Regions from separate parts of the Hoeflea sp. EC-HK425 genome, predicted to be linked through region 2. Evidence: predicted binding sites of a transcription regulator. Region 2 holds the regulator's gene; the other holds the start of a gene.
The links. Region 2 encodes HrcA, which represses chaperone genes, less so after heat shock. Its sites were predicted from a motif close to GTTAGCACTCNCNNNNNGNGAGTGCTAAC; they were not measured.

Region 1: groES (co-chaperone GroES) is a predicted target of HrcA. The motif match lies at 2,253-2,281, and genes of this name have one in related genera.

What each region holds. Positions count from the first base shown of each region.
Region 1 covers NZ_LR701572.1:2,874,634-2,879,304, reverse strand. Annotated here, with positions in the region: gene groL (chaperonin GroEL) at 170-1,819, opposite strand; gene groES (co-chaperone GroES) at 1,890-2,186, opposite strand; gene SPHINGO391_RS16625 (TIGR01459 family HAD-type hydrolase) at 2,433-3,281, shown strand; gene SPHINGO391_RS16620 (bifunctional riboflavin kinase/FAD synthetase) at 3,304-4,293, shown strand; gene SPHINGO391_RS16615 (SDR family oxidoreductase) at 4,290-4,671, shown strand, end outside.
Region 2 covers NZ_LR701572.1:3,841,890-3,846,560, reverse strand. Annotated here, with positions in the region: gene SPHINGO391_RS21125 (non-canonical purine NTP pyrophosphatase) at 1-450, opposite strand, end outside; gene rph (ribonuclease PH) at 456-1,181, opposite strand; gene hrcA (heat-inducible transcriptional repressor HrcA) at 1,395-2,480, shown strand; gene grpE (nucleotide exchange factor GrpE) at 2,690-3,343, shown strand; gene SPHINGO391_RS21105 (trimeric intracellular cation channel family protein) at 3,374-4,009, shown strand; gene SPHINGO391_RS21100 (adenosine kinase) at 4,031-4,671, opposite strand, start outside.

The DNA of each region.
Region 1 (4,671 bases), 970 kb from region 2:
TGCAACGCGATATTAGGCCACGCCGGGTCCATTTTGCAACAACACCGGCCATCAATTGTGGATCGGCCCGATTGGTGCCCCCTGAACAGCAAAAAGGACGGCCCGAAGACCGCCCTTTCTTTGGGTCGCGCAATGTGCGCTGACCGGCATTAACAAGGCCTTGGCCTTATTACATCATGCCGCCCATGCCGCCCATTCCGCCCATGTCGGGCATGCCGCCACCGCCAGCAGCACCTTCCTTCTTCGGAAGTTCCGCAATCATGGCTTCGGTGGTGATCAGAAGGCCGGCGATCGAGGCCGCATCCTGAAGCGCCGTACGGACAACCTTGACCGGGTCAACGATACCCATGGTGATCATGTCGCCATATTCACCGGTCTGGGCGTTATAGCCGTAGGTGTCGCTCTTCTGGTCGAGGATCTTGCCCACGACGATCGAAGCCTCATCACCGGCATTGTCTGCGATCTGGCGGCAAGGAGCCTGCAGAGCGCGACGGATGATGTTGATGCCGGCTTCCTGGTCGGAGTTGGCGCCCTTGACGGTGATCGCAACGGATGCGCGCAGCAGCGCGGTGCCGCCGCCTGCAACGATGCCTTCCTGCACGGCAGCGCGGGTCGCGTTGAGCGCGTCGTCGACGCGGTCCTTGCGCTCCTTGACTTCCGTCTCGGTCGCACCGCCGACGCGGATGATGGCAACGCCACCAGCGAGCTTGGCCAGGCGTTCCTGCAGCTTTTCGCGATCGTAGTCGGAAGAAGTCTCTTCGATCTGAGCCTTGATCTGCGTGATCCGGCCTTCGATTTCCTTCTTCTTGCCAGCGCCATCAACGATGGTGGTGGTTTCCTTGGTGATCGACACCTTCTTGGCGCGGCCCAGCATTTCCAGGGTCACGTTTTCGAGCTTGATGCCGATGTCTTCGGAAATCACCTGGCCGCCGGTCAGGATGGCGATGTCTTCGAGCATTGCCTTGCGGCGATCGCCGAAACCCGGAGCCTTGACGGCCGCAATCTTCAGGCCGCCACGCAGCTTGTTGACCACGAGCGTTGCAAGGGCTTCGCCCTCAACGTCTTCCGAGATGATAAGAAGCGGCTTGGAAGTCTGCACCACGGCTTCGAGCACAGGCAGCATGGCCTGAAGGTTCGAGAGCTTCTTCTCATGCAGAAGGATGTAGACGTCGTCGAGTTCGGCAACCATCTTGTCGGGGTTGGTCACGAAGTAGGGCGACAGGTAGCCGCGGTCGAACTGCATGCCTTCGACGACTTCGAGTTCGCTTTCAGCGGTCTTGGCTTCCTCGACGGTGATGACACCTTCGTTGCCGACCTTCTGCATGGCTTCGGCAATGTCCTTGCCGATCTGGCTTTCGCCGTTGGCCGAGATCGTGCCGACCTGCTCGACTTCCGACGAGGTCTTGATCTTCTTGGCCTTCTTCTGAAGGTTGGCGATGACCTCTGTGACGGCGAGGTCGATGCCGCGCTTCAGATCCATCGGGTTCATGCCGGCAGCAACGGCCTTGCCGCCTTCGCGCACGATCGACTGGGCCAGCACGGTTGCAGTGGTGGTGCCGTCGCCGGCGATGTCGTTGGTCTTCGAAGCGACTTCGCGGACCATCTGTGCGCCCATGTTTTCGAACTTGTCTTCCAGTTCGATTTCCTTGGCGACGGTGACGCCGTCCTTGGTGATGCGCGGAGCGCCGAAGGACTTGTCGATGATCACGTTACGGCCCTTCGGACCCAGCGTTACCTTCACCGCATCGGCGAGGATGTCGACGCCGCGGAGCATTTTCTCGCGGGCGGTACGACCGAATTTAACTTCTTTAGCAGCCATTTAACTTAACTCCCGGGCCTGTGGCCCATCGTCTTGAGGCAGGGTGGATGTGTTCAGGCAGAATGTCGGCTCAGCCGAGGACGCCCATGATGTCGCTTTCCTTCATGATCAGAAGGTCTTCGCCATCAAGCTTGATTTCGGTGCCGGACCATTTGCCGAACAGAACGCGGTCGCCGGCCTTGACGTCGAGCGCCACCAGCTTGCCGGCCTCGTCGCGATTGCCGGAGCCAACGGCGATGATTTCGCCTTCCTGCGGCTTTTCCTTGGCGGTATCCGGAATGATGATCCCGCCTTTTGTTTTTTCTTCGGACTCGACACGACGGACGACAACGCGGTCGTGGAGCGGACGGAACTTGGTTTTTGCCATTGTCTAAATTCCTTGATCGAATGACAGAAGCGGCTGAGGTCCCCGAATGGGCCTCATGAAGTTGCTGTTAGCACTCACCCGAGGAGAGTGCCAACGACGCCGAGATAGGGGTGCGGCGACCAAGAGTCAAGATATCGGAGAGCAATCCTGTTGGATGTTTCGTGTCCGTCCGGCAATTTTCCGGCGGGGTCTTGTAATCGGCGGCAAGCTGCGCGACATCGTTTGTCCGAAAGGAACCGTTCGCCCATGGCCCGCAGGATTACCGACCTTGATCAGCTGACCGGCAGCGCCGACGTCTTGTTGTGCGATGTATGGGGTGTCATCCATAATGGCGTCAACCCCTTTCCGTTGTCTGTTGAAGCCTTGAAGGCCGCCAGGCGGCGTGGACAGACCGTCATTCTCATCACCAATTCGCCGCGGCCGGCAGGCGGGGTGATCCGCCAGTTCGAAACCATCGGGGTTGATCCCGAGTGCTGGGATGACATTGTCACATCGGGCGATGTCACGCGCCAACTGGTCACGGAAGGCCCGCAACAGATCTATTTTCTCGGTCCCGAACGCGACATCGCTCTGGTCGACGGCCTTGATGTCGACCTGGTTGAACCAGGCGCTGCCAAGGCGGTTTTGTGTACCGGTCTCTTTGATGATGAAACAGAGCAGGCCGAGGACTACCGCAGCCTGCTTGAAGGTTTCAAGGCGCGCGAGCTGCCGCTGATCTGTGCCAATCCCGACCGCGTGGTTGAGCGTGGCGACCGGCTGGTGCCTTGCGCCGGCGCCCTGGCGGATCTCTACGCGGAGCTTGGTGGCGAGACCAGGATCGCCGGAAAGCCGCACGCGCCGATTTACAAGGAAGCCCTTTCGCGTGCGCGAACCATCCGCGGCGAGGTGGATCCGAACCGCGTTCTTGCGATTGGCGACGGAGCCCATACCGACATCCGCGGGGCGCTCGACAACGGCATCGAAGCTGTCTTCATCGCCCGCGGTATCCACGCCCGACACTATCTTGACGGCCGGGCCACCGATGAGGCACGGCTGCAGGCCTTCCTCGAGGGAGAGGGATTGGCGCCGGCCTACTGGATGGAATGGCTTGCCTGAGAACAGCAGCACGGGAATGGAAATGGCGCGGCGATTTCATGATGTCGACACGTTCGCAGGCGAGCTCAGAGGCGGCGTGGTGGCGATCGGCAATTTTGATGGCGTCCATCGCGGTCACCAGGCCGTGCTGGCGCGCGCCACGGCGATTTCCAAGGCTGCGGGCGTTGCCTCCATCGTGCTCAGTTTCGAGCCCCATCCGCGCACCGTGTTCAGACCCGACCAGCCTGTGTTCCGCCTGACCCCGGCTCCGATGAAGGCCGTGATCCTCGGTCATCTCGGTTTCGATGCGATTGTCGAGCAGTGTTTCGACAAGGCGTTTTCGTCTCAGAGTGCCGAAGACTTCGTCACCCGGACCCTGTGCCAGCGGCTGGGTGTTCATCATGTCGTGACCGGTTATGATTTCCATTTCGGCAAGGGCCGCGAAGGCAATCCGGACTATCTCATGAATGCCGGTGTCAGGCATGGTTTCGGCGTCACCCTGGTCGAGCAGTTCCAGGATGAAAATGCGGATGTCGTGTCTTCGAGCCGGATCCGGGAGGCGCTGGCGGCTGGCGATGTGACCGGGGCGAACGGATTGCTCGGCTATCGCTATGCGGTCTCGGCCGAGGTGCAGCACGGTCAGAAACTCGGCCGGACGTTGGGATACCCGACAGCCAACATGGCGTTGCCGCCTGAAACCGGGCTCGAGCCGGGCATCTATGCGGTTCGCTTCCGCCGCGCCGAAGGAACCATCCACGATGGCGTGGCGAGTTTCGGCCGCCGGCCGACCGTTGCCGAAGATGGCGCGGCGCTGCTGCTTGAAACATTCCTGTTCGATTTTTCCGCCGACCTCTATGGTGAAACCTGCACGGTCTCGTTTGTCACGAGGCTTCGCGGCGAGGAGAAGTTCGATGACCTTGACCAGCTGGTGTCGCAGATGAAGATCGATGAAGCCGAAGCCCGTGCGGTGCTTGGTTCGCTGCAACCTCTCTCGCCGCTCGATGCCGCCATCACATTCGGGCTGGCCGGATGATCGGCGCCAAACCGCGCCGCATACTGATAACCGGCGGCAATTCCGGCCTGGGGCTGGCGCTCGCCCAGAAGCTGGCCCGCCGCCACTCATTGTTGCTGTCGGGCCGCAAGTCGCAGACCGAGGTCGCCGGGATACTGCCCCCCGGTGCGGGATATGTCGTTGCCGATCACGGTGATCCGGAAATGTCGGCCCGGGCGCTGGTCCGGGGTGTGCGGGATTTCGGCTGGGACGGCCTCGATAATGCCGTGCTCAATGCCGGCACCGGCTTTGTTGCGGTCGGTGGCGTGGACAGCACCGACGCTATCCGCCGGACGCTCGACGTCAACCTTCTGGCGGTTATGCTTCAGGCTCAGGCACTCTATCCATTGCTCAGGAAGT
Region 2 (4,671 bases):
GTCGGCCTCGCCGCGGTAGAAGCTGACCTCGCCCTCGGGCGTTGCCAGGCACAGCACGCTGACAAAGCGGCCGGTACGTTGCACGTCGCTCTCCGCGCCGCGTGCCTTGAGCGCATCCTCGACCTTCTGCATGGCCACGTTGAAGTCGCGGCTTCCGTCTTCAAGCGTCGCCCAGTCGGCAGTGTACACTCCGGGTGCGCCATCGAGCGCGTCGACCACCAGGCCTGAATCATCCGACAATGCGATCAGCCCCGAGGCCTTCGCGGCGGCAAGCGCCTTGGTTGCCGCATTGGCCTCGAACGTGTCGCCGGTTTCCTCGGGTTCCGGCAGCCCGAGTTCTGCCGCCGAGGTGACCTCGACGCCGAGCGGTCCGCACAGGTCGCGGATTTCCGAGATCTTGCCGGCATTGTGGCTGGCGACCAGCAGTTTGGTGAGGGGCGCGTCCGTCATCGGTGTTACAGCGGTCCTGCGACCGTTTCCTTCTGCATGGCAACCAGGTCGGCAATGCCGTTCTTGGCCAGTTCCAGAAGTTCGAGCAACTGCTCCTGGGTGAACGGCTCGGCTTCGGCCGTGCCCTGGATCTCGACGATGCCGCCCGAGCCGGTCATGACGAAGTTGGCGTCCGTTTCCGCCGCGGAATCCTCGAGATAGTCGAGATCGATCACCGGCTGCGAGGCAAAGATGCCGCAGGAGACGGCGGCGACATTGTCCTTGAGCACGCGCTCGGTGCGAACCATGGCCCGCGCTTCCATCCATTTCAGGCAGTCGTGCAGCGCGATCCATGCGCCTGTGATGGCGGCCGTGCGGGTGCCGCCATCGGCCTGGATGACGTCGCAATCGACCGTGATCTGGCGTTCGCCGAGTTCTTCGAGATTGACGACGGCGCGCAGCGAGCGGCCGATCAGGCGCTGGATTTCAAGCGTCCGGCCGCCCTGCTTGCCCGAGGAGGCTTCGCGGCGCATGCGGTCGCCGGTCGAGCGCGGCAGCATGCCGTATTCGGCGGTGACCCAGCCCTTGCCTCCATTGCGCAGCCATGGCGGAACCCGTTCTTCAAGACTGGCGGTGCAAAGCACATGGGTGTCGCCGAACTTGACCAGGCAAGAGCCCTCGGCGTGCTTGGAAACGTTGCGTTCGAAGCTGACCGCCCGCATCTTGTCTGTGTTCCGGCCCGATGGGCGCATGATATCTCTCCTGATTTCAATGTTGCCGCCTTCTATCGGCGCGCGCCGCCCGATGCAAAGAAAAAGCGCTCCACCCCGACGATTGCGCCGAGGCTGATGCCAATGCCGCCAGGTGCGGGTTGCCTCTTCCGTGTTGAGGCGCAAATACCTATATTCCCGCTAGGCAGCGCCGCAGGCGGCCTGTAGGAAACTGCACATGACCATGACCAAGACATGACCATGAACACCCCATCCATCCCGGCAGACCTTGTCGGGGCGCTTGACGAACGTTCGCGCGAAATTTTCCGCGCACTGGTGGAAAGCTACATGGAATCCGGCGATCCGCTCGGCTCCCGCAGTCTTTCGCGCATGTTGCCGATGTCGCTGTCACCGGCATCCATCCGCAACGTGATGAGTGATCTTGAGGATCTCGGCCTGATCTACGCACCCCATGTCAGTGCCGGCAGGCTGCCGACCCAGAAGGGCCTGCGCTTCTTTGTCGACGCCTTCATGCAGGTCGGCGATCTGCAGCCGGAGATGCGCCAGACAATTGAGCGTCAGGTCCATTCCGAAGACACCAGCCGTCCGGTCGAGACACTGCTGACAGAGGCCAGCCAGATGCTGTCGGGCATGACCCGCGGGGCAGGCCTCGTCATCGCCGCCAAGCAGGATTCCACCATCCGCCATATCGAGTTCATCAGGCTCGACCCGAAGCGGGCGCTGGTGGTGCTGGTCGGTGGCAACGACCAGGTCGAGAACCGTGTGATGGAATTGCCGGATGGCGTTACCGCCGGACAATTGACCGAGGCGGCTAATTTTCTCAATGCCCATCTGGCCGGAAGGACGATGAGCGAGGTCCGCCAGGAACTGGAACGGATCACCGACGAGGTCCGCTCCGAGCTCGATGTGCTCTCGCGCGATCTGGTCGAGCGCGGCCTGGCGGTCTGGGCCGGAAGCCGCGAGGGCGCCAGCACCGCGCGGCTCATCGTGCGTGGCCGCGGCAATCTTCTGGAAGGCCTTTCGGCTGGCGAGGAGCTCGATCGTCTCAAGCTGCTGTTTGACGAACTTGAGCGCAAGGAAAGCCTGATCGAGCTGATGACGCTGGCTGAGGAAGGCTCCGGTGTGCGGATCTTTATCGGCTCCGAGAACAAGTTGTTTTCGCTCTCGGGCTCATCGCTGATCGTGGCGCCCTGGCGCGACGGCGAGGACAAGGTCGTGGGCGCCGTCGGCATCATCGGCCCGACCCGGCTCAACTACGCCCGTATTGTCCCGATGGTCGATTACACCGCGCAGCTGGTCTCGCGCCTGGTTCGCAAATAGCGCGGCGGCCGGGCTGGCACATGGCTGCCGCAGGGCGGCTTGGCAAGGTTCCGCAGATTGCGGTTTTGGCTTGCCCTGCAGGCCGGCACAAGCACGCCGCCGCGTTGCAGGGCCTTGATTTTTGCGGCCCGAACGTCGATATGCGTGGCATATCTCCGGGTCACCCGTGCAATCGGTGATCCTCAGACATTCATCACAACAGTCAGGACATGCACAACATGAGCGATGAAAGCCAGGGCCGCGAACACGATAAGCCGCAGGCCGACGCCGCACCCGAGGTTGAACAGGCCGCCAATCCTGGCCAGGAACAGGAGCTGGACCCGATGCAGGTGCTGATGGCCGAGATTGCCGATCTCAAGGACCAGCGCTTGCGCATGGCCGCCGAGATGGAAAATCTGCGCCGCCGCACCGCGCGCGAGATCAAGGACGCCAAGAGCTACGCCATTTCCGGCTTCGCCCGTGACATGCTGCAGGTCTCCGACAATCTTCAGCGCGCCCTCGCGGCGGTTCCGGAACAGTCCGAGGCTGCGTCCGACAACGGCCTGAAGACCCTCGTCGAGGGTGTCGAACTGACCGAACGCGCGATGCTGTCGACGCTGGAGCGTCACGGTGTGCGCAAGCTCGAGCCGATGGGCCAGAAGTTCGACCCGAACTTCCACCAGGCCATGTACGAGGTCCCCAACACCGATGTGCCCAACAACACCGTCCTCGACGTGGTTCAGCCTGGTTACGTGATCGGCGACCGGATGCTGCGTCCGGCCATGGTCGGCGTTTCCAAGGGTGGCCCCAAGGAAACCGCGCAGCCTGAAGCCGCGCAATCAGACTCCGATGGCCCGGATCCGGCCTCCGGCTACGACGTCTGAGGCCTGCCCCGGCGGGGAGAGGAACCACCCATGACCCCGCTTGATGCACTCGATTATGCCGGTGTCGCGGTCTTTGCCGCCACCGGCGCGCTGGCCGCCTCGCGCAAACAGCTCGACATGATCGGCTTTGTCTTTCTTGCCGCCGTGACCGGCATTGGCGGCGGCACCTTTCGCGACATCGTGCTTGGCGCTACGCCGGTGTTCTGGGTTGGCAAGCCCGCCTACCTGGTCGTCTGCGTCTTTGTCGCGGTGATTGTCTATTTCACCGCGCACCTGGTGGAATCGCGCTATCGCCTCTTGCTCTGGCTCGACGCCATCGGTCTCTCCGCCTACGCGGTGATGGGCGCAGCCAAGGGCCTGGCGCTCAGCGGCTCGCCGATCGTCGCCCTTGTAACAGGAATGATGACGGCGACACTGGGCGGCATCCTGCGGGATCTTCTCTCCGGCGAGCCTTCGGTGCTGATGCGTCCCGAAATCTATGTCTCGGCTGCTCTGGTCGGGGCCGGCGGTTATGTCGCCGCCAGCCTGCTCGGTGCGCCGCTGATCCTGGCGTCGGCCATCGGTGTCACCGCCGCCTTTGCCGTCCGCGGCGGCGCCATTCGCTATGGCTGGGCGTTTTCGCCCTACCGCTCACGGGCAGGCCGCCCGCCCGAAGACGTGATGTGAGCCAATCAGCCTTGCCTGCAGTCAGGTGAAGCCGGCGTCGCGCGCGGCGTCCTTGAGCGACAGTTGCGGCCGTGGGCCGATCTGCTGGATCACCAGGCCGGCGGCCAGGCTGCCGAGCTTGCCGCAGACATCGAGCGGCTTGCCATGGGCGTAGCCGTGCAGGAAACCCGCCGCATAGAGATCGCCCGCGCCGGTGGTATCGACCACCTCGTCAATGTCGATCGCGTCGATGTCGTAGCGTTCATCACCCCGGACGATGACCGAACCATGCTCGGAACGGGTGATCGCCGCGAGCTTGCAATCCTTGCGCAGCTGCGACACCGCATGTTCGAAATTGTCGGTCTGGTAGAGCGACTTGGCTTCGTCCGCATTGGCGAAGATGATGTCGATGGTGCCCGAGCGCATCAGCTCGAGAAACTCGTTTCGGTAGCGGTCGACACAGAACGGGTCCGACAGCGTCATCGACATTTCCCGGCCGTGCTTGTGGCCGATGTCGGCGCAGAGCCGGATGGCATCCTTGGCCCGTGGCGGATCCCACAGGTAGCCTTCGAAATAGGTGACCTTGCTGCCGGCCACCACATCCGCTTCGACGTCTTCGGGGCCGAGCTCGACACAGGCGCCGAGATAGGTGTTCATCGAACGCTCGCCATCCGGTGTTACGA